Regions from separate parts of the Martinezella sp. CNPSo 3732 genome, predicted to be linked through region 2. Evidence: riboswitches for the same ligand, from Rfam matches in the RefSeq annotation. Region 2 holds a riboswitch; each other region holds the start of a gene.

Region 1 (10,289 bases), on a different contig from region 2:
CGGCGGTCATTGCGGCTGGTCTTTATGGTGCGAATTTCTATGGTCGGCTTTCGGCAATAGAAGCGCTAAAGCGACAGGGGCACACGGATGCGAACCTCAAGGTTGCCCTGCTGCGTGCAGTCCTCGAACGTCCGCGCGCCTTGCCCCTCTTGCTCGCTGATGATCAGCAGGTGCGAGATGCGCTCGCCGAGAAGCACATCGACGATGTTGTCGCTCTCGACCGCAAGCTGGAAAGCCTTGTCTCGGGCACCAGCGCATCCGTCCTTTACGTCACCGGTAAAGACGGCGTTGCCATGGCCTCCAGCAACTGGCGCGAGCCCTTGAGCTTCGTGGGCAATGACTATTCCTTCCGTGACTACTTCCGCAAAGCCATGGAAACGGGAACCGCGGAACATTATGCGCTCGGCACGGTCAGCAATCGCCCCGGCCTCTACATTTCCCGGCGCGTCGGCGATGTCGGCTCCGCGCTCGGTGTCGTTGTCGTGAAGATGGAGTTTGATCAGCTGGAGGCTGACTGGAGCGAGACCGGCCGCCCCGCTTACGTGACCGACGAACGCGGTGTCGTGCTCATCACCAGCCTGCCCTCATGGCGCTTCATGACGACTGCCCCCCTTGCGCGCGAGGAAGCCGACGCGATTCGAAAAAGCCTGCAATTCGGCGCAGCACCCCTTTCGCCGCTTCCAGTCAGCCATCCCGAAGAAGTTGGCCCGGATGCAACCATCGTGCGCGCCATTCTGCCCGGAAGCAGCGCTGCGGAATATTTGCAGCTGACAGTCGCGGTTCCATCGACGCCCTGGCGGCTTGGCTACCTGATACCGACCGATCAGGCGATCGCCTCATCCGTGCGCGAGACGCGCTTCCTTACCTTGACCGTCCTTCTGCCGATCCTTGCATTCGCCGCTTTCCTGCTGCGCCGCCGCGATGTATCGGCTATGCAGATCGCCGTCAGCAGGATCGCGCGTGAGGAGTTGGAACGCCGGGTTCTCGAGCGCACGGAGGATCTCAGCCAGGCCCGCGACCGGCTGGAGGCGGAAATTGCCGACCACCGTGCGACGGAAGCCAAGCTGCAAGGTGTGCAGCAGGATCTCGTGCAAGCCAATCGCCTTGCCATCCTGGGTCAGGTCGCCGCCGGCGTCGCTCATGAAATCAACCAGCCGGTCGCGACGATCCGTGCCTATGCGGACAATGCCAATGTCTTCCTTGATCGGCGGCTGACAGAGCCGGTGAAGGAAAACCTTTCGGCAATCGCGGCGCTGACCGAGCGTATCGGCACAATCACCGAAGAACTGAAGGCCTTCGCCCGCAAGGGAAGGACTGCACCCGAGCCGGTTGACCTCAGAAGCGTGATCGAGGGAGCCGTCGTCCTGCTCAGAAGCCGCTTTGCCGGCCGCCTGGATGCGCTCAAGATCGAGCTGCCACCAACGGGGCTCGGTGTTGTCGGCACCCGCATCCGGCTGGAACAGGTGCTGATCAACCTCTTTCAGAATGCTCTGGAAGCCCTGGAAGGTCGTGACGAAGCCAAGGTAGAGGTATCGGTGCGCGAAACTCCGGATGAAGTCGAGATCGTGGTTTCGGATAACGGTCCCGGTATTCCCGCGGCAATCCTCGACTCGCTGTTTACACCCTTCAACACGTCCAAGGAAAAGGGCCTCGGTCTTGGTCTCGTCATTTCGAAGGATATCGTCGTCGATTATGGCGGCCGGATCGACGTCGAGAGCAATGGCAGCGGCACCCACTTCACCGTCCATCTGCGCAAGGCTACACCATGAGTGAGAGTTCCCCGGTTTTCCTGATCGACGACGATAGGGATCTGTTGAGGGCGACAAAGCAGACGCTTGAACTGGCTGGCTTTGCCGTTTCCGCCTTCTCTGCTGCTGCCGAAGCGCTCCATGCTCTCGGGGCCGATTTTGCCGGTGTCGTCGTTTCCGATATTCGCATGCCGCAAATGGACGGGCAGCAGCTCTTTGCCCGCATCAAGGCGCTCGACGCCGATCTGCCGGTCATTCTGGTGACTGGTCATGGCGATATTCCGATGGCGGTGCAGGCGATCCAGGATGGCGCTTATGATTTCATCGCGAAGCCCTTCGCCACGGATCGGCTTGTGCAGAGCGTGCGGCGCGCGGCCGAGAAGCGACGCCTTGTGCTCGAAAATCGGGCGCTGCGGCAGGCAGCGGAGCAGGCCCAGAGCGATCTGCCGCTAATCGGCCAGACCCCCGCAATTGAACGGCTGCGGCATACGCTGCGGCAGATCGCCGATACGGATGTCGATGTGCTTGTCACGGGCGAGACCGGCAGCGGCAAGGAAGTGGTGGCAAGCCTGCTGCATCGCTGGAGCCGTCGCGCAAACGGTAATTTCGTTGCGCTGAACTGCGGTGCACTGCCCGAAACCGTGATCGAGAGTGAGCTTTTCGGCCATGAGCCGGGCGCTTTTACGGGCGCCCAGAAGAAGCGCGTCGGGCGCATCGAGCATTCAAGCGCTGGCACCCTGTTTCTCGACGAGATCGAAAGCATGCCGCCGGCAATCCAGGTGCAGATGCTGCGCGTGTTGGAAATGCGCGAGGTGACACCGCTCGGCACCAATGAGGTCCGCCCCGTCGATCTTCGCGTCGTCGCGGCAGCGAAAGTCGATCTCGGCGATCCCCGCCAGCGGGGCGATTTCCGCGAAGATCTCTACTATCGCCTCAACGTCGTCACGCTCTCCATTCCGCCATTGCGTGAGCGGCGCGACGACATTCCCCTGCTCTTCGGCCATTTCGCCGATCGCGCCGCCGGCCGCTTCAAGCGCGAGGTGCCGGCCATATCCACAACGGTGCGCCGCCATCTGCGAGAACATGACTGGCCGGGCAATGTTCGTGAACTCTCGCATTTTGCCGAGCGCTTCGTGCTCGGTCTCGAATCGGCAACAACGGTAAAATCCGACGAAGCGCCGGCGGCGGATGAAGGCTTGCCTTTGCCCCTTCGAGTAGAGCGCTACGAAGCCGAACTCATCCGCGAAACCCTGTCGCAGAACAATGGCGACGTACGCCGCACCATCGAAGCGCTCGGCATTCCCAGGAAGACCTTTTATGACAAGCTTCAGCGACACGGCATCGTCAGAGGCGATTTTGCCGGCTTTGACGGAGATGATCGCCGAGGCTCATGATCCCATTGCCGATGAGCCACCACGCCAGCTGAAGCGCGTTTCCGTGATGCGCTTCAGGCGCTGCGGCGCATCTCCCTGGCATTGGGACCGTCGCTTAGTCGGGCTGCTGTCTCGGCGGTGCGATCCAGAACCAGCATCGCTTGCGCGACCACCGCCCCAAAGGCTTCATCGCTTCTGGAAGCGGCCACGACCAGCGGCGCGCTCAGGCAAATTCTAAGGGCACTCGCCGGCACATCACCAAAATCGGCGCAGCGAACGGGCTGCCCGAGACGCACCAACGCAACTCCATTGCCGCCGGCAGCCAAATCCTTGTAAACGGCAGCCATTTCCGTCGCCGTCAGCACCGCGCCATTCGTGCAATTGCGCAGGTAGAACGAAAAGATGGAGGGAATCTCGTCCCAGCGAAGAGCCGATGATGCGCCCCACAGCGCACGCCGGTCCAATGGCCGGCTCTGCAAAGGCTCGAAAGCCGGATCGTTCGCAAGACGATCAGAGACGGCGTCGGCAAAAGCGGACAAGACGGCAATCATGCGATCTTCGGCTACGCCGACGAGGCGTTCGAGCTCGAACAGCGCGGCTTTCCAGCGCAGCAGCAGGCCGAGATTGGCACGCTCCGGCAAAAGGTCGCGAGCGGCCCAGTCTTCTGGCCACTCCGCTTTCCCGCAGTAATCCGCCAGAGCGGCGGGCAGCATACGCGACTTGAAGCGCGCCGACATTTGCGGCGGGCACAGAAGCGCGCCGCTGAAAATCGGCCCTGCAAGGAATTTCGAACCCGTGAGCGCGACCATGAAACCATGTGCGAGATAGGCCCGGATCGTTGCCGCCGACAGACGAAACTGGCAGGCGTCGATCATGATATCCAGCACCGTCCCGAAGCGCTCCTTCAGACGCAGAACGGTCTCGAGACCTGGCGCTAGGAGGCTGGTCTTCGATACATCGGTTACCACAAGCAGGCATCTGAGGCCGGCTGCGCGAGCAAGCTCGATAAGGCCGCGCAACTCCTCCTCCACCTCGCTATCGGCACGAAGAGAACCATCCTTGTTGCGCACGGCGATCGTGGCGTTGCGCGTGGCATTCCCCGGTCGCAATTCCTCGCCCTTGGCAACGGTCCGTGCGCTACTGACACGGCTCATGAAATGCCGCCCGGCCGACGCCATCATGACGCCGCTGCCCGTTTCGTTCCCCATCAGCGTGATGGTCATCAGGGCACGTTCATCCTCGCCCGCCAGCAGCGCGGCCGAAAAAAGGTGGATGTCTGTGCCCGATGTGGCCAGGATCGCATCGATTCGGGCGGCCGAGTTTTGACTCAAGCCAAGTAAGCGCAGCAGATCGTCACGCACGTGCTTGATTTCGCGATCGTAGACAGCCGCCGACGATCCCGCTTCCATCGCCCTCATCAGATCCGCGTAATAGGATTCGACCGCGGCGAAGGCGGCGGCGGAGATGGTGGATGCCGTCGACGAGCCGAAAGCGAGATCTTCGGGCCGCGGTGCCGGACCATAGCCATACATGTTGAGCCCGCTGACCGGATCGCAATCCAGCCGCTCATCGCCTCCCGACACCAGGTACTTCAGGAGCGTATCCCTCGCCTCGCCTCGCTGCTGCGACGCCGCACCCGCGGTCATGTTTTCATCCAGGGCACAATCGTCAGCAATTTGCTGCATGGAGAAGCATTCCTCTTTCGCCAATGTCGACACGCTTTGCAGAATCGCGCTGCGGTCTATGCCGAGCGGGGGAGCCTCGGCAGCCGAACATTACGCTTCACAAGATGGAGCGAGGCTGACTTGCCAAGGCCGGCAGCACCCGCAGTAAGCAAAATAAAAAAGCTCGCGATCCGGAGGGTCGCGAGCTCATTTCTGCAAAGCGAATTGGCATATCAGCCGGCTGCTTCCAGCTTATCCTGCGTCTTCGTATCGAAGTCGCTGGCATCGTGGCGCTCACGCAGCTGCTCGGATGGATCGCCCGACATGCGGTTGACCATGCGGCCGCGCTTGACGGCAGGACGCGAGTAGATTTGCTCGGCCCAGCGCTGCACGTTCTTGTAGTCCTGCACCTGCAGGAACTCGGCCGCGCCATACTGCCACCCCTTGGCCAAACCGCCGTACCACGGCCAGATGGCGATATCGGCAATCGTGTAGTCGCTGCCGGCTATATATTCGCTTTCGGCCAGGCGGCGATCGAGAACATCGAGCTGACGCTTCACCTCCATGGCAAAACGGTCGATCGCATATTCGATCTTCGTCGGCGCATAGGCGTAGAAGTGACCGAAGCCGCCGCCGAGATAGGGAGCGCTGCCCATCTGCCAGAACAGCCAGGAGATGCATTCGGCACGAGCCGGCTGCTCGGTCGGCAGGAAGGCGCCGAACTTTTCGGCGAGGTACATCAAAATCGAGGCCGATTCGAAAACGCGGACCGGCTTAGGCCCGCTGCGGTCGAGCAAGGCCGGAATCTTGGAGTTCGGATTGACGTCGACGAAACCGCTGCCGAACTGATCGCCCTCACCGATCTTGATCAGCCAGGCATCATATTCCGCGCCGCTGTGACCAAGCGCCAGCAGCTCTTCGAGCATGATGGTGACTTTCACGCCGTTCGGCGTTCCAAGCGAATAGAGCTGAAGGGGATGGCGTCCCACAGGCAGTTCCTTCTCGTGGGTAGGGCCGGCGATCGGGCGATTGATATTGGCGAACTGGCCGCCATTGGCCTTGTTCCAGGTCCAGATTTTCGGCGGCGTATATTCGGCAGAACCGGTCATGGGCATCCTCCTTTTTCGGGAATCGAATTTGGGCGATCTTCGATGTAGCGCGCTACATAGGTCGCACATAGGGGCCGCTCTTCATTTTTGCGAGAGGAGAATGCGCACTCTTTAACTCGGAAGCGCTCTTGCCGCCCCGGTTAGGGCGCGGACTCTTCGACCACGTTAGGCCATTGGAAATGTCTGGAGGTTCATGAAACGAAAAAGCCTGCCGCGGGAGGAGGAGCGGCAGGCTTTTTACAAGAACCGAACAGCGGATGGGAGGAGGAGTTCCGCTATTCCTGCAGCCGTCCCTGGGAGGAGGATAAGGACGTCTGCCAAGCGAAGGGATGCGGGAGGAGGTGCATCGCTTCGATAAAGACAAACATACCAGTCTTTTGCTCAGTTCATAGGCATTTCTTTGCAAGGCAGTTATGCGCCATGCGAAAACCGGGCAGCTAGATCGAACGCAATCTTCAACCAGCACGGCGAAGAATGAGCGGGATGCCCACAAAGCAAAAGCGCCTGCTCGGGGGAACAGGCGCTGGCATAATGCAGCTTTTATAAGGAGCCGTTGCGGCCGTTAGCGAGCGATCGCTGCGCGGGCAACGTTGCGGATTTCGCCGCGATCGATACCCAGATCATGCAGTTCGCGCGTGGACATACGGCCCAGTTCGGCGACCGTCTGACGATACTTGCGCCAGTTATTGAAAGAGCGTGCTACGTTCATGATGATCCCCTTTCCTTGGGCTTTCGAAGCTGAGCTGCCGTGCTTGGCGCTCCCGTCGCTTCGATGAGAAATATATAGTCGAAACCCTCGGCTTTTTGCAGAGCTAAGGAATCACTGCACCTATGCAAATTCTGCATATGTCGCCCGAAAAGCAGGCGGTCGTCATCCTGTCGATCACGCCTGCCTTTGCGATTTGCTGATGACAGCGCCTCCTTTGTCTGCGAAAAGAAGAGAGATGAGAGACAGGGGCGTCCGCCATTCGGCGGGCTGAGAAGCACCCTTCGAACCTGAACCAGATCATGCTGGCGGAGGGAGTCGCTCGGGACCTCGCGAAACACTGCACGTCGTCCCCACGCGTCTCGCCCGCCCGAAAGAAGGGGCGATATGCAGAACCAAATCACAGCAGGCAATCAGCTTCGCACCATGCGGGCCAATCCTCCGCTGGTGCAATGCATCACCAATTTCGTCGCCATGAATATCGCGGCCAATGTGATGCTTGCCGCCGGGGCATCGCCGGCAATGGTACATGCCGAAGAGGAAGCCGGCGAGTTTGCCGCTATCTCCGGCGCACTGACAATCAATATCGGCACGCTCTCGTCCGGCTGGCTTGCCGGCATGTTGAAGGCCGCGCAGTCGGCAAACGAGGTGGGCAAACCCTGGGTCCTCGATCCCGTCGCCCATTATGCGACTGCGTTTCGTCGCGGTGCCATCGCGCGCTTGCTGGAATTAAAGCCGACAATCATTCGCGGCAACGCATCCGAGATCATCGCGCTTGCCGGCGGCACGAGCCGCGGCCAGGGCGTCGATAGCAGGGATGCCGTCGAGCAGGCGGAAGATTCCGCCCGTCAGCTTGCGGAAAAGCACAGCTGCGTGGTGGCAGTCACCGGCGTTACGGATTTTGTGACGGATGGGCAGAAGGCGAAGCGCATCGCAGGTGGTTCGCCATTGATGCCGCAAGTAACCGCACTTGGATGCTCGCTAACATGCCTCGTCGGTGCGTTTGCGGCGGCAGCTTCGGATGATCCATTCGACGCGACGGTAGCGGCGCTTGCCGTCTTTGCCGTTGCCGGCGAACAGGCGGGAGCAATTGCAGATGGCCCAGGCTCCTTCTCCTGGCGCTTCCTCGATGCCCTTGCCGCCCTCACCCCGGAAACGCTGGATCGCGACGCAAGGATATCGGCAGCATGAAGAAAGACTTCAATCTCTCGCTCTATCTCGTCCTCGATCCGCTGCTATGCCGTGATCTCGGCATGGTGGAGACAACGCGGGCGGCAGTGGCCGGTGGCGCCACCATCATCCAGCTTCGCGACAAGGAGGCTTCGACCGCTGCCATGATCGAGACGGGCCGCGCCCTCAAGCAAATCCTGCACGGAACGAATGTCCGGCTGATCGTCAACGACAATGTCGAGGCCGCCATCGCCATCGGCGCGGACGGCCTTCACATCGGCCAGGAAGATATGAATGCCGCCGACGCCCGCCGCATGATCGGACCGGACATGATCCTCGGCCTCTCGGTGGAAACGGAAGCGCTTGCCTCCTCCATAGATGCCCGCATCGTCGACTATGCCGGGATCGGCCCGGTCTTTGCCACGCCCACCAAGCCCGACCACAAGCGGCCGATCGGCTTCGACGGGCTTGCCCGCATCGTCAGGCTTTGCCCAGTTCCATCAGTCGCGATCGGCGGCCTGAAAGCAGAGCATGCCGCAAGCGTTTACTCGGCCGGAGCCGATGGTCTCGCGGTTGTCTCGGCCATTTGCGGCCAACCGGACCCGCAAGCCGCGACAACCATCATCGCGAAAGCCATCAAGGAGGCTCGCCAATGATCCGCAATGTCTTATCCATCGCTGGCTCCGATCCCTCCGGCGGCGCTGGCATTCAGGCCGACCTAAAGGCTTTCTCCGCCCGCGGCGTTTATGGAATGGCAGCTCTGACCGCATTGACCGCGCAGAACACGCAGGGCGTCTCAGGCGTCCATCCCGTGCCTCCACATTTTGTGGCAGACCAGATCAATGCGATCTTTGCCGACATCCGCGTGGATGCCGTCAAGATCGGCATGATCGCCAATGCCGCCATCGCCGATGCCGTCGCGGACATTCTGGCGCGACATCGTGATGTGCCCGTCGTCCTCGACCCAGTCATGATTGCCAAGGGTGGCGCTGCCCTGCTCGCCGCCGATGCCATTGACGTGCTGACCACACGATTGCTGCCGCTTGCGACCGTCGTTACCCCGAACCTGCCCGAGGCGGCTGCGCTGTTGCATGACGCCGAGGCGAAAAGCCGCAAAGACATGGCGCGCCAGGCGCTTGCGTTGGCAGCGCTCGGACCTTCGGCTGTCCTCGTCAAGGGTGGTCATCTCGAAGGGGATGAAAGCCCGGATGTGCTCGCAAGCGGCGGTCATCTTACCTGGTTCGAAGCCGAGCGGCTGCCGACCAAGAATACGCATGGAACGGGTTGCACGCTTTCCAGCGCCATTGCCGCCGAGATCGCCAAAGGCCTGTCGCTCGCCGAAGCCGTTGCATCCGCCAAAGCCTATCTCGCCGCCGCGGTTGCTGCCGCAGGCCAGCTTTCCGTAGGAAGCGGTCATGGACCTGTGCAGCATTTCCATGCGCTCTGGCAGAAAAACAAGGAGTAGAGAAATGAGCCTGTTACTCAAGGATCAGATCGTGATCGTTTCAGGCGCTGGGCGCGGTCTCGGCGCCGCCATCGCGACGGCCTTTGCCCGGGAGGGAGCAAAGGTTGCCATCAACTATCGCGCAAGCCGCGAGCGGGCAGAAGCGCTCTCAGCGGGCCTCGGCGGTCATGCGAAAACCTTCCAGGCCGATATCCGCGATCTCGGAGAAACGAAGCGGCTTGTCGCGGAGGTGACCGAGCATTTTGGCGCACCCACGACCGTCGTCCACAACGCGCTTGCCGATTTCAGTTTCAATGGCGATGCGCGCTCGAAATTGGACACCCTGAGCTGGGCCGAGATGGCGATACAGCTGGAAACCGCACTGCAAGGCGCCTTGAACCTGATACAAGCGGCGCGCCCGGCGATGGCGCAGGCAGGCTTTGGGCGAATCGTGACGATTGGCACCAACCTCTTCCAGAACCCGGTGGTGCCCTATCACGATTATACCGCCGCCAAGGCGGCGTTGCTGTCATTGACTCGCACGGCCGCATCCGAACTCGGTCCGCTTGGGATCACCGTCAACATGGTCTCCGGCGGTCTTTTGCGCACGACGGATGCGAGCAGCGCCACGCCGGAAGCCGTTTTCGACATCATTGCCGCGAATACGCCGCTGCGCCGCGTCACCACGCCCGAAGAGGTTGCCGATGCGGTTCTTTTCTTTGCAAGCCCCTGGGCACGGGCCGTTACAGGACAGAACCTGATCGTCGATGGCGGTCTCGTCTTCGGATAGCGGCTCGAGAACAAAAAAGGCGCTGCCCGGAGAGGCAGCGCCAATTAAGCTTTCGCAGCCGATTAGGACTGTCTGTTCATGCCCAGCCCATGGTCAGCACACCAAAGAGGATGACGGCGCCGAGCACAATACGATAGATGACGAAAGGCCAGGTCGAGAAACGCTCCAGGAAGCGCATCAGTCCCCAGATGGTAATGAAGGACGATATGCTGCCGACGATCAGGCCGACGAGCAAAACCGACCAGGCTTCCATCGGAATATGCGCCTTATGGAGCTCATACAGTT
Region 2 (10,289 bases):
ACGACTCGCAAGACGAAGCCGCATAAAGGCCAAGACACCAACATTGCTTCAAAAAACCCGGCCTTCGTGCCGGGTTTTTTTCTTTGGAACCTTTTCCGTTCTGCCGCGTTTAAGCCTCGTGTTGGCGGTCGGTGTGGGTGCGCTCCTGTGGAGAGGGGTTCCATACAGGCCGTATTATAGACATTCACGAGGACCGGCCTATGCGTTTTCACTCGAAGCTCCCCGGCGATCTGAAGATGCTTCAATCGTCAGACCCGTTCGATGAGATCGAACTAGACTAGTCATCGATCATCCGGCCAGCCGGATATCGATTTCCAATTCGCAATTTCATTCATTGATTTCCATCCGAACAGCGATGTCCGGAAACGATGCTTGCTGCCCTTTTCGTCGACCGCGGCATAGAGACGATTTGAGGCCGAACCTAGGAGATGCATATGACGAATATGTCTGCAGATCGGCGCATGATCAAAGTTGCGATGGCTGCTCCCTATCTCGATCGCGACGAGGAACACGATCTCGCCATTCGCTGGAAGGACCACGAGGATCGTGGTGCCCGCAATCAGATCGCAACCGCCCATATGCGCCTCGTCATTTCCATGGCGGGGAAATTTCGTAATTTCGGATTGCCGATGAGCGATCTGGTGCAGGAGGGTTATGTCGGCCTGCTGGAAGCGGCCGCCCGCTTCGAACCGGAACGGGAGGTTCGCTTCTCCACCTATGCAAGCTGGTGGATACGCGCTTCTATCCAGGACTATATCCTGCGCAATTGGTCGATCGTACGCGGTGGCACGAGTTCCGCGCAGAAGGCGCTGTTCTTCAATCTGCGCCGTTTGCGCGCCAAGCTTGCCCGCAGCAATTCCAGCGTCACTGTCCAGTCCATCCATGAGGAAATCGCCGTCACGCTTGGCGTCAGCCTCGCCGACGTGCAGACGATGGATGCGCGCCTTTCCAGTAGCGACACCTCGCTGCAGGCGCCTTCAATAGCCGGTGATTCCGAAAGCGCCGAACGCATCGATTTTCTCATCAGCGACGAACCGCTTCCCGACGAGCAGGTCTCCGACATGATCGATGGCGAACGCCGTCGCATCTGGCTAGCATCGGCTCTGAAGCATCTCAACGAGCGGGAAATGAAGATCATCCGGGCGCGCCGCCTAGTCGAAGATGGCGCAACGCTGGAAGAGCTCGGCGCCGATCTCGGCATTTCCAAGGAGCGCGTGCGGCAGATCGAAAGCCGCGCCATGGACAAGCTCCGCAACGCGCTTGTCGACGCAGACCCGCGCATGGCAAGCTACGCCTGAGGCAGATCTTCTCCCCGCCGGGAGAAGATCGATCTATTCCGAGATAATTTTGACCCTGTCGCCCGGCGCAATCGTCGCCCCGGTTGGCAGGGCGTTGATCAGTTTGAACAGGTCGAGCTTGCGATCGGTGCCCATCATGCGGGCAGCAAGCGTGGTAATGGTGTCGCCAGGCTTGACGGTGACGACACGTACGCGCAGCGGCTTCAGCGAGGCCGCCTCGTCCGGTGTCATATGCCGGAAGCTTGCGCGCAGGACATTGGCGGTCTGATCGAGCTGGGCGATATTTCCTTTCGGCACTGCCGTCAGGAAACGGAAGATTTGCGTGCGATCGCGGATCACCGTGACATCGAAATCCCAGCGATCGGCCGAAGCGCGCGCTGTCGCCGCCGGCATGCCATTGACGGTGATCGACTGAATCGAGTTCGGATCGAGGCCCGTGACCCAGCCGCTGGAAATATAGTTGGTCAGATTCTGGTTCTGGGTATCGGCAACGCCGTCAAAGCGGATGGCGATGTCGCCGGGGCCAGTCGCCATGACGGCTTCGACCTTGTTGTCGATACGGAAATCGGGCGGCACGTCGAAGCGGATGCCGAGGCCGCCATGCAGGAAGGTCTGGCCACGCACATAGCCCTCCTCCGGGCTGTCGCCATAGAGGAGGCCGTCGATGCCGTTGAGATAATAGTCGCGGCCGATGTCGCCGACCTTGCCTTCTTCGCCGAATTCGCGCGCATGGGCCTTGGCAAGGTCGATACGCTGCGGCGTGCTTGGATGGCTCGAAAGGAAGTCCAGGCTCTGGTCCACGTCGGAATTGGCCGACATGAAGCGGCTATAATCCTCCATCGCGTTCAGGAAGCGCGCCGCGGCGTAAGGATCGTAGCCGGCCTGACCGAGTGTGCGAATACCGATCTCGTCGGCCTGGAGTTCCTGCTGGCGCGAGAAGGCGGCAAGACGCAGCTTGCCGCGGGCGAGCGCCTGCTTGCCGGCCAGATCGCTCGACAGAACTTCCGAAACGACACGGCTGGCGATGACTTCGGCTTCCTCGCGTTTCTGCCGCTCGATGCCGTGATTGGCTGTTACGTGAGCCATCTCGTGCGATAGCACCGCGGCGACTTCGGATGCATCATTGGCAAGCGCCAGAAGGCCGCGTGTCACGTAGAGATAGCCGCCTGGCAGCGCAAAGGCGTTGATCGAGGGCGAATTGAGGATGGTGATGCGGTAGGACTGCTGCGGATTCTCCGACACGCTGGTCAGCGCGCCGGCGATGCGGGCAACGAGGCGCTCGGTTTTGGCATCCTTGTATTCGCCGCCATAGCTTGCGAGGATACGTGGATGCTCGCGAGCGCCCATCTGTGCGCGCGGATCGTTCTTCTGCACTTCGGAAACGATCTGCGGATTGGCGGAGGGCGAAACGCTCGGCTGATAGGATTGATCCATCACCGTCTGGCAGCTGTTCAACATTGCCGCGGCCGTAAGGAAGGGCACAAAGCGGCGCAAACGGGCTGCGACGGTCACATCGATCCTTCGTTCTGCTCGCTTGCTCTGCTTCAGGACCTGTATCCTACTCATTTCGCTGTCATGCCGGCTCGGCGCCAAATCCGGTTGATCGTTACCGGGCCGATCATCGTCGTGCGCCGATAAAGGTTGTTTTCGCCCCCATCTATCCGCGTTTACCCGGACGGTCTCCACCCCTTGCTGTAGCCGATTTTGGCACCGGTTGCATAGCGAGACTCCGTTTAAATGTGGCGGCGTTGTATTTTAGCAAGCATTCCCCAGGACTTTCAGCCGCTTGCCGCGACGAAATTAAGGCAAAACCAGCGACAAGATGCCATGACACAATCAATGTTGCAGAAATGTGGTCAATGCCGGAATGCTGTCCGTCTCTAGGAAGGTTCCTATGGGAGCGGCGAGCCTGATCGTGCCGCCATCGATGAAGACGGCGTGGTCGGCAAGGCGCCGCACTTCGGCGGGATCATGCGAGACGATCAGCACGGTATTGCCGGTTTCGCGATGCAGGGTTTTCAGAAGTTCGACCATGCCGGAGCGCAGGCCGGGATCGAGGGCCGCGAAGGGTTCGTCGAGCAAAAGGATCGGCTTGTCGCGCACCAGAGCCCGAGCGAAAGCGGCGCGCTGCCGTTCGCCACCGGAGAGCGTCCCCGGTTTGCGCGTCTCGAAACCGGGCAGTCCGACGCGCGCCAGGGCTTTCGAGACCCTTTGCCGGTCCTGCGCCGAGAGCCTCAGCGAGGGGTTGATGCCGAGACCGATATTGGTGAAGAGGTCGAGATGGGCAAAGAGGTTGTTATCCTGGAAGACGAGCGACACGGGCCGCTCGGCGGGATGCAGGCCGGTTACATCCTGTCCGGCAAGCATAATGCGGCCCCGATCCGGCGGTTCGAAGCCGGCTAGCAAATTGAGGAAGGTCGATTTTCCTGATCCCGACGGGCCGGCGACAGCGATGATCTTGCCTTGTGGCAAATCACAGTCGAAACGGAAATCATGGGTGCCGAGGCGCAGCTCGACGCCGGCCATGGCAACGCCCCGTTCGTTCCTGTCGTGGCCGTCAGTCATGCCGCCTGCTTTCGTCATCGCGTGCGCCTTGGCCGGCCGTGCCGGCAATGGTCAGGAGAAGACATACAAGGCCAAGGATCAAGGCATATCCATCAGCATCATTGGTGCGGTAGCTGCCGAGCTTGCTATAGACCAGCCAGGGCAGGGTCATCAGGCTGTCCGAGCCGAAGAGGGCCACGGCGCCGAGATCGCCTAGCGACAGGGCCATTGCGAAAGACAGTGCCGTAAAGAGCGGTTTGCGCAGACCGGGCCAATCGATGAGGCGAAGGCGGGAAATGCCGTGAACGCCAAGGCTCGCCGCCAGCCGTTCGGTGCGACTGACATGGACCGCATAGGCCGGCTCGATGACGCGGATGACGAAAGGCAGCGCCATCAGCGCGTTGATGACGACGATCAGGGTGGCCGCAAAGCGGCTCGGATCTCCCAACGGCCGGAGTGCCAGGAACCAGCCGGTTGCCAGCACAATCGGTGGCACCAGCAGGATGAGGGAGGAGCTTGCGCCTAATGCGATCGCCAGACCGCGCAGACCGAGGGACTTTCGGCGATCCGCAGATATCACCGAGCGGGCGCGAATGATCGCGAAGGATATCAGTACGGCCAGAAGGCCCGCAGCAAGCGCGATTGCAAGACTTGTGACTGCCGCCTGCAGAAAGATAGGCTGGCTGGCGAGCTTAAAGAGGTTCGCCTCAAGGCCGGTGACGACGACCGAAGCAAGCGGCAGGCCGAGAAAGAGCGTGGCGGTCGACAGCATGATGGCATCGATCCATCGGGCGGCGGGCGCCTGCCCATCGATGCGCCGCAGGGCGCGGCCGCTGATTAGCCCATGATCGTCCGGTGCGCGAAACAGCGTCATGGCGCCGAGTATGACGAGAGTGACGACGATTTGCAGCAGCGATAGCAGGACGGCGCGGCCGGGATCGAAATCGAAGCGGAGCGCTTGATAAATCGCCACTTCCAGTGTTGTCGCAGCCGGACCGCCGCCGAGGATTAGGACCAGCGTGAAACTGGTGGCGCAGAGCATGAAGATAAGGCCGGCAATGCCGGGAATGAGGCCGCGCAGGACAGGCCATTCGATGAAGCGGAAGACCGAGGCAGGCCTCATGCCGAGTCCGCCGGCCACCAGCCAATATTCAGCCGGGACACGCTCCAACCCGGCCAGCATCAGCCGGCAGGCGAGGGGCATGTTGAAGAAGACATGCGCAAGCAGGATACCGGCAAGGCCATAGATGCTGACGGGCTGCGACAGGCCGAGTGCTGATAGCGCCTGATTGATAAGCCCCTGTCGGCCCCATATGCCGAGCAGGCCGAGCGCGCCGATCAGCACCGGCAGGCCCATAGGCACGGCCATCAGCCGGATCAGCCACAATCGGCCGGGAAAGCGCGGCTGGCGCGCCAATGCCCGGGCCACCGGGATGGCGAGCATAACGGAAAGCAGCGTCGAGAACACCGCCTGTAGCAGCGTGAAGCGCAGGACGCGCAGCAGGTAGGGGTCTGCCAGGGGATTGGTGCCGCCAGATTCGATGCCGGCGGCGAGCAGGGCGAGTACGGCGATCCCGACGAAGACCACGATGCCGGCGAGACTGAATGTCCCGCCGGAAATGGCGCGTCTTCGCTCTGGTGCCGTGAGTATCGTCAAAGCATCAGTTGCCGCTGGTGGCGGTCAGCCATTCGTCGATCCAGGCTTTGCGGTTCTTGTCGACGTCGGCGGGGCTCATCAGGAAGGTCTTCGAGGGCACCACGAGCTTGCTGAAGGCTTCCGGCAGCGGTTCCGAAGTGGCCGAGGCCGGCATCATCCAGTTGCTTGTCGGTATGATATCCTGGAAGCCCGGTGAGATCATGAATTTGAGGAAGTCGCGCGCAAGTTCCTTGTTCGGCGAGGACTTGATGAGGCCGGCAACCTCGATCTGGATGTAATGTCCTTCCGAGAAGGCGGCGGCCTGATAGCGATCGGTCTTATCCTCGATCATGTGATAGGCCGGCGACGTCGTGTAGGAGAGCACCATCGGCGCTTCGCCCTTGGTGAAGAGGTCATAGGCTTCCGACCAGCCGGGGGTGACGGTCAGGATGCGGCCTTTGAGCTTCGCCCAGGCATCGGCGGATTTGTCGCCATAGATCGACTTGACCCAGAGCAGCAGGCCGAGGCCCGGCGTCGAGGTGCGCGGGTCCTCGATGACGATCTTCTGCGAGGGATCGCCCTCGACGAGATCCTTCATGCTCTTCGGTGGGTTCTTAACCGTCTGGCTGTCATAGATCACGGCGAAATGGCCGTAGTCGTAGGGCACGAAAACGTCGTCCTTGAAGCCGCCGGGAACCTTGAGTGCCGAGGTGTCGACGCCGCTTGCATCGAAGAGGCCAGTATCCTTAGCTTCGTCGACGAGATTGGTGTCCAGGCCGAGAACGACATCGGCCTTGGTGCCGGCGCCTTCCAGCTTCAGGCGGGAGAGAAGTGCCACGCCGTCGGTGACAGCGACATAATTGACCGTGCAGCCGCAGGTCTTTTCGAAAGCGGCCTTGACCTTGGCACCCGGACCCCAGTCGGCGGTAAAGCTCTCATAGGTGTAGATGGTCAGGGTCTTGTCGGCTGCAGCGGCAGACTGCGCGGCACAAAAGGTCGTTCCGGCTGCAAGGGCCAAGCCGGCGAAGAATGACAATAGCGATCGGTTTTGCACGACAGCGCCTCCACTTTGGTTTCGTCTTGAAGGGGAAAAGGGCGCTATGATTTTTGTCACGCGTCTAATCCCTCCGCCGGTGTTAGCCGGATCAGGTTCCGCGGGTTGGCCGATGAAAGCCTCTCAGCCAAATGTCCTGAAGGACATAGGCACCCCGTTAGAGCGTCGGCAGATTTAGCCTTGTGACGGAGGGATGACAAGGGAAATGATTCCCTTGCCGATTGCAGGCCGAAGGAGCTTACTCGGCGGCGTGCGCGGCGGCCGTCGGGCTGTCGAATTTCTTAGCCGCACTTGGAAGCTGCACGTTCTTCAGCGTCAGCGCGGTCAGCAGGCCGATGAGACAGATGCCGGCGGCGGTCATGAACAGCGGGCTGAAGGCGCTCGCATAGGCATTGGCGACGGCCTCGCGGGTCGCCTCGGGCAACGCGGCCATCATCTTCGGAGTCAGCTGCTCGATGTCGGATATGCCTGATATGGAGACGCCGACATTGCCGAGCTTGGCGGCGATGATGGCGCCATAGACGGAAATGGCGATGGAGGCGCCGCCCATGCGCGAGAGCGTGACGGCACCCGTCGCCGCGCCGACGTCACGCGCTGCGGCTGCATTCTGTACGCCGATGACGGGCACCTGCTGGGCAAGGCCGATGCCGACGCCGTGCAGCAGCATCAGGCTGCCAATGAGGGCGATGGGCGTGCCGGCATGGACGAAGGCGAGTGAAGCGAATGCGATTGTGCTGCAGGCAGCACTTGCGACGGCGAAGGGCTTGTAGCGGCCCCTTGCGGCGATCAGCCGGCCGGCCGATAGCGAACCGCAGACGATGCCGCCGGTCAGGAGAATGAACAGCAACCCGGCCATGGAGGGCGAAAGGCCCGTCGTCGTCTGCAGGAAGAGCGCGAAATAATTCACCATGCCGATGGCCACGGCACCGCTGGTGATCGAGAGGATCAGCAGAAGGCCGAATGTCGGATTGCGGAACAGCGTCATCGGCACGATGGGCTCGGGTGCGCGGCGCTCGATGAAGACCCAGGCGATGGCGCAGATCACCCCGAAGGCGATAATACCGAGGCATTGCGGCGAGAGCAGCGACCCGAAGAGTTCGCTTCCGTCAGCAGCAAGCACGATGCTTGTCGTCGTCAGGGCAAGAAGGATGGCGCCGGCATAATCGATCTTCGGACGGCGGGCCGGCTTGCGGTAGGGCAGCATGAAGGCGAGGCCGGTAAGCACGATGAAGCCGATCGGCACGTTGACGAGGAAGATCGAACGCCAGCCGAAGAGATCGCTCATCGTGCCGCCGAGAACGGGGCCGATGGCGCCCGACGCCATCAGCACGAGGCTCGAATAGCTCTGGTAGCGTGCGCGCTCGCGCGGCTCGAAGAGATCGGCGTTCACGGCGAAGATCGAGACCATGATACCGCCGCCGCCGAAGCCTTGAAGGACGCGGGCGGCGATCAGCGTATCCATCGAGACGGCAAGGCCGCAGACGGCGGAGCCGATCGTGAAGATCGCGATCGCCGTCATCATCACATATTTGCGGCCGAAGAGATCGCCGAGCTTGCCGTAGACGGGCATGACGGCGGAGAGCGAGAGAAGATAGGCCGATCCGATCCAGCCAAAGCGCTCCAGATGTCCGAACTCGCCGACGATCGTCGGCAGTGCCGTAGAGACGATCTGGTTGTCGAGCGTTGCCATGAACATGGCAGTCATCAGAAACAGGAAGAGTATGAGCCGCCGTTTATGATCCGCCACGAGCGGCGCGAAAGTTGTCTGCATGTCCATGGGGCAGGAAATCCGAGCTTGGCCGAAACGCTGCGCGGTCGATCGAATGCGCGGGACGCCCCGGTTTTCATAGTTTATATATGTGTGCCAATAGCATATAATTGTCAATGACAGGTGAATGCTGTTTGCATGTTTTATTTGTTTTCTGCCTCTGATATGGTGGAAAGATGACATCTGCGACCAATACACGTGAAGTTGAAGCCTCGGAGCTGACCGAAGACGAGAATCTCCTGCGCATCGGCCATGCGATGACGCGCATGCGTCTGCTGACGGGCCGCCGCATGATCGGCAGGCTTGCCATCCAGAGCGTGGCACCGGGCCTCGAGCTTTCGCATCTCGACGTACTCGATGTCGTGAGGCGGGCAGAGGCGACGGGCGAAGTCACCGTCGGCACGATTGCCGAGATGCTGCGGATCGATCCGTCGCGGGCAAGCCGCATCGTGGCCGACATGGTGACGCGCGGCGTTCTGCGCCGCAAGGCATCGCAGGCGGATGCTCGGCGTATCGTGGTGGTGCTCACCGCGCTGGGTCAAAGATTGCTGTCGGAGATCCAGGCGCAGAAATTCTCCGTCATCGGCAGCATCTTCGCCGACTGGACGCAGGAGGAGATCGAGAGCTTCTCGCTGCTGTTCGATCGCTATGTCAGCGGCTACGAGCAGGTTTTCCAGGCGCGCATCAAGGAAACGGACGACTGAGCGGTCGGCGCGGTTGTTCTTGTGCATCGCGCTCTTCCCTAGGGATACGACTTTGCGCTATGGGCATGCCTCATGAGCCAGTCCACCACCTTCACCATCCTGCTTGGCGGCGAGCTTCGTTTGACGGAGCGGCTGCGCGATGCCGTTTCCGGCAGCCGCTTCATCGCGGCCGACGGTGGCATGCGCCATGCGATCACGCTTGGTGTGAAGCCTGAGCTTTGGGTCGGCGATTTCGATTCCACGCCCGCGGATTTGCAAGCCGCCTTTCCCAATGTGCCCAAGCAGCCCTATCCGGCGGCGAAGGCTGCAACGGACGGCGAAATTGCCGTCTCGGAAGCGATCGATCGCGGCGCCACGAGACTGATCCTGGCGGGCGCCATGGGCGGCGAACGTTCCGACCATGCGATCCAGCACCTGCTTTACGGCGTGCATCTGGCCGAAAAGGGCCTCGATATCTTGCTGACCTCCGGTGACGAGGAGGCGGTGCCTCTTCCGCCGGGCGAACTCACGCTGACGCTACCCTCAGGCTCGCTGTTTTCGGTTCTCGGTTTCAGCGATCTGACGGGCCTGTTCATCGACAATGCCCGTTACCCCTTGCGCGATTTTCATTTGCCCTTCGGCGCGTCGCGCACCATTTCCAATGTAGCGGAAGGCGATGTGCGCTTTTCGCTCGGCAGCGGCAGGGCCATTGTTCTTGCCCGCCCTTATGACCTTTCCGGAGTCTGATCTTGGCCCCTCCCATTCTGAAACTCGACGACATCTTCCTGAGCTTCGGCGGCGCGCCCTTGCTCGCCGGTGCCGGCCTGCAGGTGGAGCCCGGTGACAAGATCTGCCTTGTCGGCCGCAATGGTTCCGGCAAGTCGACGCTTTTGAAGATCGCCGCCGGCCTTGTCGAAGCGCAATCGGGCGAGGTATTCCGTCATCCATCGTCGACCGTGCGTTATCTTGAGCAGGCGCCGGATTTTGCCGGTTACAAGACGGTGGCGGCCTATGCCGAGGCTGGCCTCGGGCCGGGTGACGATCCCTATCGTGTCACCTATCTCCTTTCCCATCTCGGCCTGACCGGCGAGGAAGATCCGAAGAATCTCTCGGGCGGCGAAGCGCGTCGCGCGGCTCTTGCCCGCGTTCTGGCGCCTGAACCGGATATCCTGCTGCTCGACGAGCCGACGAACCATCTGGATCTGCCAACCATCGAATGGCTGGAAGGCGAGCTGCAGAAGAGCCGCAGCGCGCTCGTGCTGATCTCGCACGACCGTCGTTTCCTCGAAAAGGTGTCGACCGCGAC
Region 3 (10,289 bases), on a different contig from region 2:
CGGCGCGCGCCACCGTCCAGCCGGTGATGATCTTGGCAAGCGTCGTCACGTCGGTCTGCGTGTAGCCGCCGTTGACGCCAAGCGTGTGGAGTTCCAGCGTCTCGCGGGCGAGATTCTCATTGAGACCACGCTTCTTGTTGGCATTGGCTTTGGAGTTCGGTCCGATCGATTGCTGGTTGTCGAGATAGGCAAGCATCGCCGGATGGGTCTCGACGGCGAATAGCATATCGGCGAAACGCCCGAAGACGTGCGGCCGGATCGCTTCGCGCTCGAAGGCGCCGGCAACGATATGCACCTCCTCGCTCTTCGACACGGCGACCGCGAAATGGTTTGCCCAGAACATGGCAAGCCGCTCGCCAAATCCGATCAATGGCTGCCGGATAGTGCCGTTGAAGCGGGCATCCACTTCCGCCAGCAGGACCTGCTGTGGAAGGTAAGGCATTGCGGGCTTTTCCAGCTTCTCGACTGCCTTGCCGATGGCAACCGCCATGGCTTGGTTATTCGGCTGGGCCTGATTGTTCGGTTGAGTGGCCATTGCCTGATTGTTCTGCTGCCCTGGCATGGCGCCCGGAGGCTGCACCGGTGGCTTCTGCGGCGACGGCGGGCCTTGCATCTGCTTGTCCTGAGGCACGGCGGCGACAGCGGCTGCGGCCTGCTGTCTGGCCTCCTTGCGCTGTTCCTGGAATGCGTAGAGGGAAACGAGAAGATCGGCGGTCGATTGCAGCTGCGGGCCGACCGGAACCGGAACGAAGCGCTCGGTGATTTCTTCCAGCAACGCGCCGCGCGGATCCGATGCGATCGACGTGGTGCCGTTGTGGTCCGCCCCTAGCCCAAAGCGGGAAAGGGCGAGCGCGGCATAAACATCATTGGACTGCTGGGCCATGACCTTGCCAACTCCTGCATCAAACATGCTCCTTTAACGCAGACCTGGTTTCGATCCGTCGCTCCGCAACTATGATCATTTTGTGGCGGCGGCCTTGGGCATGCTGCGGCGGACCAGGCTTTCCGCCAGCGCCCGACGCTCGTCGTAGGAAAGCCCTGCTGCAAAATCGACGGCACGCTGCTCCAGCTTCGCCCTCAAAGCGATGTCGGCATCGCGCGCCCTCGCCAGCGCGGCTGAGAGCGCCTCTTTATCCAGCGTCGGCTGCCCAAGAATGGAGGCGGCGTCGACCTTGGCCTGCTGCGCCTCGAGAATGATCTGACGTTCATCCTTGCGGGCTTCGTCGAGTGCCGCACGCAGAGCCTTCTTCTGCGCAGAAGGCAATTGCTCGCCGGCTAGCGGCATCATTCCGGCCCGCGCCTGCGTCTTGCGTATCCAGGTCAGCCCGCCCCCGGCCAATGCTCCGACCAGGAACGTATTCAGCACCAAAAGAAAAATGACCACTATTCGAAAGCTGCGTTCCGTCATTGGCTGTCCTGCTGCGCTAAACCCGCGTCCGGCCCTATATCGCCGAACATGGTCGCGGTTCCTTCGGAGACGACTGAGGTATCGGACGTCAAGCTCGGGGCCAAGACGGCAATGGCGATGCTGCCGGCAAGCGCACCGGCTACGCCGACCCCCACGAGGCCGATGCCGGCCGAGCCGAAGCGAAACCAGTTTCTTATCGTCAGGCGGCGAACGAGCTTTGCGAGAATTCGCTCTTCAAGGCCGGCGTGACGAGGCTTCACGACGTAGGTGTCGAGCAATGCATCCAGATCGGCCGCGCGCGCAAGCGTTTCGGCGGCGGCATGGCTCTTGGCAAAATCCCGTGCGGCCGCGCGCTCAGCCTGCGGCCATCGGCCGATATCGCCGCCATAGGCCGCGGTCAGCGCTTCGAACCGTTCGGCATTCATCGGACCCGCGATATTCTCAACCATCGCCCTCATCCTTCAACAAAAGCGCCTGCAAGGAGCGCCTTCCGCGCGCAAGCAGGCTTTCCAGTGCGTCGACGCTGACGTCCATGATCTCAGCTGCCTCGGCATTCGACAGCGCCTGATAGTAAACCAGAATGATCGCCTCGCGCTGCCTGGGCGCGATCATCTGCATGGCCCGCTCCACGCGCCTGGACGGATCGTCCTCGCTCATCAAGCCCGCATCCGGCGCCGGACCTTCATACTCGACATCGGTTGGATGCTCGGCAAGAACGTCCTTGCGACGCCGTAGGCGATCATAACAAAGGTTGGTCGCTACCCGATGCACCCAGGTGCTGAAACGGGCATTGCCCTGGCGCCAGCCGCCAGCATTGCGCCAGACGCGCAGCAATGTTTCCTGCGCCACATCCTCGGCCTCAGTCGCATCGCCAAGCATGCGTGTTGCAACGGCAACGATGCGCGGCAACTGCCGTGCTATCATCATGCGCATCGCCGGAACGTCGCCCGCAGCGATGCGACCGAGCAGGTCTTCATCCGGGTCGCCACTCTTGGGCGTGCGATCCCACTTCATCGACAATCGCTACCGCTCCAGTTTCCTGCGATACCCCCATGGCACGTGGGCCTTGAGCTCCCGGCCGGTAAACCCCGCCTCGCCCTCAACTTCGGCAAGCAACGCGACTTAGATCGCAGTATCTCGGTCAGCGTATCATCCTTCGACATCAAACACAGGCTCACAAGGATTGAACGCCGCATCTGCCGAATTCCGTCGCTTTCAGGTCGAGGGGTTTCGAATTTTCTTTCGAGCCCAAAGGCCCTCTATCAAGCAAACACAAAAGAGCCGGCTCACCCGGAGACAGGAGTTTCAACCTTCCTCACCCGGGCTTGCCGGCACTTCGCATGGCGGAATGCGAAAGCTCAGGCTCGATCAGAGCGTCAACAGGTCGCTCGTCGTCAGATCCTGTTCATTGTTCGCGTAGAAGCTTCCGAAATCCGGCATCTGCGATTGCTGCGCCTTCATGGCCTGCTCGAACTGGCTCTGCGTCAACGATCCGGAGCCGGATGTGTCGAGGCTCTTGAACAGCGACGTTGCCTGGTCTTCGCTTACATCCGAAGGACGGGCGGCCACGAATTCGGATTGGCTGACGTTGCCGTCGCCGTTCGTATCCATGGAGGAAAATGCGGCGGAGAGCTCGTCATCGCTCATCTGCCCGCCGCCCGGCGCGGGACGGCCGTGATGGCCTGCCTGCATGGCTTTTGCAAGCTGCGCCTCCGTGAGAGAGCCGGCATTGTCGGTGTCGAAGCTTTGGAACAATTGCTGCGCCTGGGTTTCGCTGACGTCCGACGGGCGTGCGGCCACGAATTCCGCTTCGCTGATATTGCCGTCGCCATTGGTGTCCATGGCGCTGATCGTATCGCTTTGGCTGCCATCCTGGCTGCCGGTTGCGGAAGTCTGCTGCGTACTTGACGTCGAACTGGTGGAGTTGCTGTTGGAATCCGATGTCGAGCCATCGCTGCCGATGCCGGCCTGCATGTTGAGAATCATGTTCATCAGCTGCGCGACGAGCTGTTCTGCCGAAGCGATCTGAGATTGATCGTCTGAAGACGAAGAGGAACTCGTGCCGGAAGAACTGCCCGACGAATTGCCGGAGGAGCTGTCGGACAGCAAGGACGCGATGGAATCATCAGCCGTCGACGCTGTAGAGCGCGAGGTCTGGTATTGATAATAATTGCTCGATGAGATCGAGTAGATGCTCGTCATTGGGGCCTCCAGATACGAGCGTTGAGAGGAACTCGGATGACTTATGCGTACGCGACTTGAACACGATCGATACCAGACCCGACCGCGTGAAGGCGGGAGCATGGTTTCGACAATCGATATGTGCGGATGGACTTGCGAACGCCGCCGATCAAACGCATCTTGCGCCCCAACTTGACCGATGCATCTTTTCCAGAGCAGGCGTCCCGGGATCACCCCGCCAATATGTATGTCGCCATCATGGCTATATTGGCATCTGCACATTTTCGATTTTCACTTCCCAACGTGGGGAAATTGCACAAGGAAACTTGCGCGTGGCTTATAGACGCTTGACGAACACATCCTGTTGCGATTTCCTTCCTCGATTTTTAGGGAATATATAAATTCCGCCACTCTGTTGAGGCATTGCTGGTATATGGGCTCCAGCACTGAGCGGCATTGATGGAAAAGAATACGAAGAAGAGGGGCACAGCTTGAACATCGGTTTCTGTGGAGAGGTGAATGAGGCGAACTAAGGAGGAGGCGGCGGAAACGAGGAGCGAGATTTTGCAATCCGCAAAAGCTCTGTTTCTCGACAAGGGCTACGAGAATGTGAGCCTGGAAGAGATAGCCGTAGTCGCCGGTGTCACACGGGGGGCAGTGCACTGGCATTTCAAGAACAAGCAAGGTCTGATGTTTGCGATTCGCGACGAGGCCCAGCAGCCGTTCAAGGATCTGGCGGAGCGGATGTCGAAAGAACTGCCGCCCAATCCGCTTGATCTCATCGCCGATACCATAGCTGCGATATTCGACGACATTCACAGCGATCCGCGCAAGCGCAGCATGTTGAAGGTGATGATGCATCTCGACATGGCATTTTGCGACGGGACGACAAGCCGGGCGAGCTCGTTCCGGCACGACATGCATGAAAATTTCGAACGCATTTTCACCCTGATGGATGAAAAGACGAAACTTCCGGCTCCCTGGACGCCGGATACGGCCGCTTCCGCTCTGACAGCAGTCATCGGCGGCCTGATCACCGAATGGACGCTCGACCGGGGCAGTTTCGAACTGGTTCCGTGTGGACAGATGTTCATAAAGATGGTGCTGAAGACCTGGTTCCCGCTGGCACAGACGCAGGAGCTGGCGATTACGGCGATCTGACGATACCGGAAAAAGCGTACAACGGTTTCCCCTTCGGAATTGAAGAGAACCAACGATAGCGGTTTCAAGCTTCTGCTGGGAGCCGAATCGATTGCCAGAAGCTGGAAATAAAAAAGGATCCGGAGGGAAAGCCAGATCCTTTGCTTTGATCGGAGGTCAACCGATCGATGAAAGAAGCCTGACGGATTGGAACGCCAGGCTTCTCATACCCGGCGCTAGGCCGGGTAATTCAATATTAGAAGCTACGCTCGAAGCGCAGGATACCAGCCCACTGATCCTGGTTCACAGAATCGAAGTTGGTGTAGGAGACTTCCGGCTCGATGAGCAGGTTCTTGACCGGGTTCCACTTGACGTTCGTCGTGGCGGCAAAGATCTTCGAGTCGGTGTAGGCGAGCTGGAGGTTCCACTTCAGCTTTTCGTTGATCGGAACGCCAACGCCGCCCCAGACAGCCCAGTCACCCCAGCCGCACTTCGATGCATCGTTAACTGGGCAAGCCGAACGATCGAGGTTGGTGCCTGCGTACTTGTTGAGCTTGTCGCCATCGGTGTTCCAGCCGCCCATCAAGAAGGCCGAGAAGGTACCGAAGTCAGCATCGACACGAGCCTTGATGGCGCCTTCTTCGACGATCGAATCGTAACCACCGACGACCTTGAAGCCCCATGCGCCGGACTTGAAGCCAGCACCGGCAACGACGTCAGGAGCGTAGTGATTGCCCTTGTCGTCGGACCACCAGCTGGAGCCATAGGAAGCGCCCGAGCCGCTGGAGTTGCTGTCTTCAACCGAGACCACAGCCGTGAAGCCGTTGCCGGCATCGTAGCTGTAGGTCAACTGGTTGAGTTCGTACGGGCCGTCATAGATCACGTCGTCGTTGATGACGTCGCCGGCATAACCGATGTAGTAGTTATACTGCGAGTCGGCCTTACCGACGAGGCTGATGTTGGCGAACAGCAGCTTGGTGGAGGTCGAGTTGCCGTCGTTCCAGTCCCAACGGATGACCGTATTGGTCTTCAGCGGGCCGTATTCGGTGTCGGTCGCGGTGTCGACGCTCAGCTCGGCGCGGGTGTGCCAGAGCGTGCCGTTCTTGCTGTTCTCTTGCTGTTCGGGTTGTAGGCATCGTACCATTCGCCTTCGGTACGGACGCGGCCGCCGATCTTGAGGCAGGTTTCCGTGCCCGGAATGAAGAAGTAGCCAGCACCGTATGCGTCGCAGATGCGAACGTATTCCAGCGGCTCCGGCTCAGCAGCGACGATCGCGTCTGCTGCATGGGCACCGGATACTGCTGCCAGCGCAGCAGCGGAGCCGAGAAGAAGGCTCTTGATGTTCATTTTAAACTCCTGGTTGTATTATGCATTTCTATTTTACCGCGAGCGCAGAACTGGAGCATCACCCTGGAGATCGGTTTGGTCTAAACACGACCGGGCAGCCCGGCAAATACGCACCTGATGTTGGCTTGAGTCCCCTCGAACCTTCATGATTACCCCCGCGGTAAAAGGCTTTGAAATGCCTCTACCGATCCGGCCGATTGCTCGACCGTAAGACAACTTATGTCCTGACATTGGATTTACAAACAGCCCGTATGTTTGTCAATTATATGAAGGGCGCTGAGGCGTTAGTCTTGGCTGCTGTTGCTTAAATGCAACTCGCGACCGCGGGCCATGGCGGCATCCGGCAAGGATGGCAAAGATGTCCCTGTTCACAAGAACGCCTGCCAGTCTGGTCGTCATCGCATTTAAGCCAGCGCGATGTCGGCGGTCGATGACGCCATGGCAGGCCAATCTGGTCATGGCATGGCCATCGGGAATTCCGCGGCAAATGACCGGTCGGCTTGAGCAAAGATCAGCAATGAATTTCAACAATTCGCTACACACAGAAATGTTGAATTTTCCTAGATTCCGGCGACTCGCGCCATCGGAGAGGGAAAATCACGAATGAATGAGAACCGGCTGATCTTCATAGCGACCCCCTGCTTCGGCGGCCTCGTCACGAAGGACTATATGCAGTCCATTTTCTCATTGATGCAGACGGGCGCGCAGGCAGGCATACAGCTGACGCTGGCCCTGCTCGGCAATGACGCCCTGATTACCCGCAGCCGAAACACACTTGTCTCGTCTTTCCTGAACGATACGACGGCGACCCATATGCTCTTCATCGACGCCGACATCAGCTTCGAGCCTGATCAGGTCATGAGGCTGCTGGAAGCCGATAAGGATGTGGTCGCCGCCATGTATCCGATCAAGGATTATGACTGGGAGACGGCGGCCCGCATCAATTCAGCCGACGGCGAAACACTTGCGGCTGCCGCACTTCACTATGTCGGGACCCCACTTGTCGGCGAGGTTGCAGAACGTGAAGGCGATTTCGTCAGCGCAGTCTATGCAGGCACCGGCATGCTTTTGATCAAGCGCAGCGTCATAGAAAGAATGATCGCGGCCTATCCGGAGCTGCGCTACAACGCAATCCACGCCTATCCCAGCACCAAACGCTCGCCCGGCACCCAATACGCCCTGTTCGAATGCATGGTCGAGGAGGGAACGGGAATCTATCTCAGCGAGGACTTCGCCTTCTGTCACCGCTGGCGAGCCCTCGGCGGCAAGATCTGGCTTGATACCGCGAGCAAGCTGTCCCATACCGGCCCTCATCGCTTCGTCGGCAATACCACACCGCGTTACTGAGGCGCGGCAAGTCAGTGCGATGATCGGCACGATAAAGTTGTAATTCGGCGGGCGCGGCAATGGTCAATCTCCCGAAAATGCGGCCATCGCTACGGGGTTGACAGAGGACAAGAGTAAGGCATAGCCTTTTGACATTCACCAGGGGGGTCCCGGCAAGGGGCTGAGATACTGCTGGACAATACGGCTTTGCCGATTGTGGGCGCAGTGACCCGTTGAACCTGATCCAGTTCATACTGGCGTAGGGACGGTGCAAGCGCTCGATGGCTTCGGATTTCCGCCTGGATTCCATGCCGGCGTCTTTTCATCATTCCGGCTGATTGACTGGGTCTCCAACTGCAACTTGGAGCCTCACACCATGAATATTGCCGCAAAGAATCTCACTCCGACCGTCACCACCGGCCCGCTGCCGGCATCCCGGAAAATCTATATCCCCGGGGAAATCCACACAGACATCCGCGTGCCGATGCGCGAAATCAGCGTCCATCCGACCTCGGGCGAACCGCCTGTCGTTGTCTATGATTCTTCCGGCCCCTATACGATCGAGGGCGCCGATATTCGCATCGAGCAGGGTCTGTTGCAGCTACGCCGCGACTGGGTTCTCGCCCGCGGCGATGTCGAGGCTTATGAAGGCCGGCATGTGCGCCCTGAGGACAACGGTTTCGTCACCGGCGAACGGCTGACGCCGGAGTTTCCGGCCAAACGGCAGCCCCTGCGGGCAAAAGACGGCAAAGCGGTCACCCAACTTGCCTATGCGCGCGCCGGCATCATCACCCCGGAAATGGAATTCATCGCCATCCGCGAGAATCTCGGCCGCAAGGCGAAGGCAGAAGCCCTGATCCGCGATGGCGAAAGCTTCGGCGCCCATATTCCGGATCATGTCACCTCGGAATTCGTCCGCCAGGAGGTTGCCGCCGGCCGCGCGATCATCCCGGCCAACATCAATCATCCGGAAAGCGAGCCGATGATCATCGGCAGGAATTTCCTGGTGAAGATCAACGCCAATATCGGCAATTCCGCCGTCACCTCTTCCATGGCGGAGGAAGTCGAGAAAATGGTCTGGGCCGCGCGCTGGGGCGCCGATACCGTCATGGACCTTTCGACCGGCCGCAACATCCATAATATCCGTGAGTGGATCATCCGCAATTCGCCGCTGCCGATCGGCACGGTGCCGCTCTACCAGGCGCTGGAAAAGGTCGGCGGCATTGCCGAGGAGCTCACCTGGGAGGTCTATCGCGATACGCTGATCGAGCAGGCCGAACAGGGCGTCGACTATTTTACCATCCATGCCGGCGTGCGGCTGCATTACATTCCGCTGACCGTCAACCGCGTCACCGGCATCGTTTCGCGCGGCGGGTCGATCATGGCCAAATGGTGTCTTCATCATCATCGCGAGAGCTTCCTTTACGAGCATTTCGAGGAAATCTGCGATATCTGCCGGGCCTATGACGTCTCCTTCTCGCTCGGAGATGGCCTGCGACCGGGCTCGATTGCCGATGCCAACGACGCCGCCCAATTTGCCGAACTCGAGACGCTTGGCGAGTTGACGAAGATCGCCTGGGCAAAAGACTGCCAGGTGATGATCGAAGGCCCCGGCCATGTGCCGATGCACAAGATCAAGGAGAACATGGACAAGCAGCTGGCCGTCTGCGGCGAGGCGCCCTTCTACACGCTCGGACCGCTGACGACGGATATCGCGCCTGGCTACGATCACATCACATCGGGCATCGGCGCCGCAATGATCGGCTGGTTCGGCACGGCGATGCTCTGCTACGTCACGCCGAAGGAGCACCTTGGTCTGCCTGATCGCAACGACGTCAAGACCGGCGTCATAACCTACAAGATCGCCGCTCATGCGGCCGACCTCGCCAAGGGGCATCCGGCCGCTCAAGTCCGCGACGACGCATTGTCGCGTGCAAGATTCGAGTTCCGCTGGGAGGACCAGTTTAACCTGTCGCTCGATCCGGATACTGCCCGCAGCTTCCACGACGAAACCCTGCCGAAGGAAGCTCACAAGGTCGCGCATTTCTGCTCGATGTGCGGGCCTAAATTCTGCTCGATGCGGATTTCGCACGACATCCGCGCCGAGGCACAGAAGGAAGGGCTGGAAGCGATGGCGGCGAAATATCGGGAGGGCGGCGATCTCTATATGCCGGTCGAAGCCCCTGCCCAGACGGCCGAGTGAGATGCGCATCCTTGTCAAAGGGGCCGGCGTTGCCGGCCTCACGGTCGCTCACGAGCTGATCCGGCGCGGAGCGGAGGTCACGATCTCCGATCCAAGCCGGAATTTTCAGCGCGCCGCCTCCTGGCTCGCCGGCGGCATGCTGGCACCTTGGTGCGAGCGGGAAAGCGCCGACGAGGCTGTACTGACGCTCGGCCGTAATTCAGCCGATCGATGGGAAGCGATTCTGCCGGGCAAGATCACCCGCAATGGAACGCTCGTCGTCGCGCCGAACCGTGATCAAAACGAGCTGAAGCGATTCGCCAGCCGCACGACGGGCTATCGCTGGGTGGACGACGACGAAATCGCCTCCCTTGAGCCTTCGCTCGCCGGTCGGTTCCGCCAAGGCCTGCTCTTTCAACGGGAAGCGCATCTCGATCCGCGCGAGGTCCTGCAATCATTGAAGGACGATCTATCTGCAAAAGGCGTCGCCTTTATCGACAAGCTCGTGGATGACCATAGCTTCTCTGAGATCGTCGACTGCACGGGGGCTGCCCGCATCGGCCGCATCCACGATTTACGTGGGGTTCGGGGCGAAATGCTCTATCTGCAAAGCGACGAGGTCTCGCTTACGCGGCCCGTCCGCCTGCTGCATCCACGTTTTCCCGTCTATATCGTACCGCGCGACGGAGGTCTGTTCATGGTCGG

Evidence for each region. Region 2 has a riboswitch for thiamine pyrophosphate ahead of thiB (thiamine ABC transporter substrate binding subunit). Riboswitches for the same ligand answer to the same signal wherever they lie in the genome.
Region 1: linked by a shared signal. The riboswitch ahead of thiM (hydroxyethylthiazole kinase) and the one ahead of thiB (thiamine ABC transporter substrate binding subunit) in region 2 are both predicted to bind thiamine pyrophosphate.
Region 3: linked by a shared signal. The riboswitch ahead of thiC (phosphomethylpyrimidine synthase ThiC) and the one ahead of thiB (thiamine ABC transporter substrate binding subunit) in region 2 are both predicted to bind thiamine pyrophosphate.

Annotation. Positions count from the first base shown of each region.
Region 1 is NZ_JBXSOO010000010.1:97,736-108,024, forward strand. It holds gene AC13RM_RS17830 (sensor histidine kinase) at 1-1,769, shown strand, start outside; gene AC13RM_RS17835 (sigma-54-dependent transcriptional regulator) at 1,766-3,142, shown strand; gene AC13RM_RS17840 (hypothetical protein) at 3,196-4,806, opposite strand; gene yghU (glutathione-dependent disulfide-bond oxidoreductase) at 5,019-5,894, opposite strand; gene AC13RM_RS17850 (DUF1127 domain-containing protein) at 6,457-6,603, opposite strand; TPP riboswitch at 6,838-6,934, shown strand; gene thiM (hydroxyethylthiazole kinase) at 6,988-7,791, shown strand; gene thiE (thiamine phosphate synthase) at 7,788-8,426, shown strand; gene thiD (bifunctional hydroxymethylpyrimidine kinase/phosphomethylpyrimidine kinase) at 8,423-9,235, shown strand; gene AC13RM_RS17870 (3-oxoacyl-ACP reductase) at 9,240-10,004, shown strand; gene AC13RM_RS17875 (undecaprenyl-diphosphate phosphatase) at 10,081-10,289, opposite strand, start outside.
Region 2 is NZ_JBXSOO010000004.1:95,887-106,175, reverse strand. It holds gene AC13RM_RS11235 (CarD family transcriptional regulator) at 1-26, shown strand, start outside; gene AC13RM_RS11230 (RNA polymerase factor sigma-32) at 435-1,298, shown strand; gene AC13RM_RS11225 (M48 family metalloprotease) at 1,332-2,756, opposite strand; gene AC13RM_RS11220 (thiamine ABC transporter ATP-binding protein) at 3,135-3,863, opposite strand; gene thiP (thiamine/thiamine pyrophosphate ABC transporter permease ThiP) at 3,856-5,493, opposite strand; gene thiB (thiamine ABC transporter substrate binding subunit) at 5,504-6,532, opposite strand; TPP riboswitch at 6,584-6,699, opposite strand; gene AC13RM_RS11205 (MDR family MFS transporter) at 6,771-8,309, opposite strand; gene AC13RM_RS11200 (MarR family winged helix-turn-helix transcriptional regulator) at 8,477-9,004, shown strand; gene AC13RM_RS11195 (thiamine diphosphokinase) at 9,077-9,730, shown strand; gene AC13RM_RS11190 (ABC-F family ATP-binding cassette domain-containing protein) at 9,733-10,289, shown strand, end outside.
Region 3 is NZ_JBXSOO010000007.1:126,421-136,709, reverse strand. It holds gene AC13RM_RS15260 (DUF1800 domain-containing protein) at 1-883, opposite strand, end outside; gene AC13RM_RS15255 (periplasmic heavy metal sensor) at 959-1,408, opposite strand; gene AC13RM_RS15250 (hypothetical protein) at 1,405-1,857, opposite strand; gene AC13RM_RS15245 (RNA polymerase sigma factor) at 1,850-2,422, opposite strand; gene AC13RM_RS15240 (EF-hand domain-containing protein) at 2,777-3,610, opposite strand; gene AC13RM_RS15235 (TetR family transcriptional regulator) at 4,109-4,750, shown strand; partial or broken gene AC13RM_RS15230 (porin) at 4,986-6,076, opposite strand; gene AC13RM_RS15225 (hypothetical protein) at 6,680-7,423, shown strand; TPP riboswitch at 7,554-7,686, shown strand; gene thiC (phosphomethylpyrimidine synthase ThiC) at 7,779-9,605, shown strand; gene thiO (glycine oxidase ThiO) at 9,607-10,289, shown strand, end outside.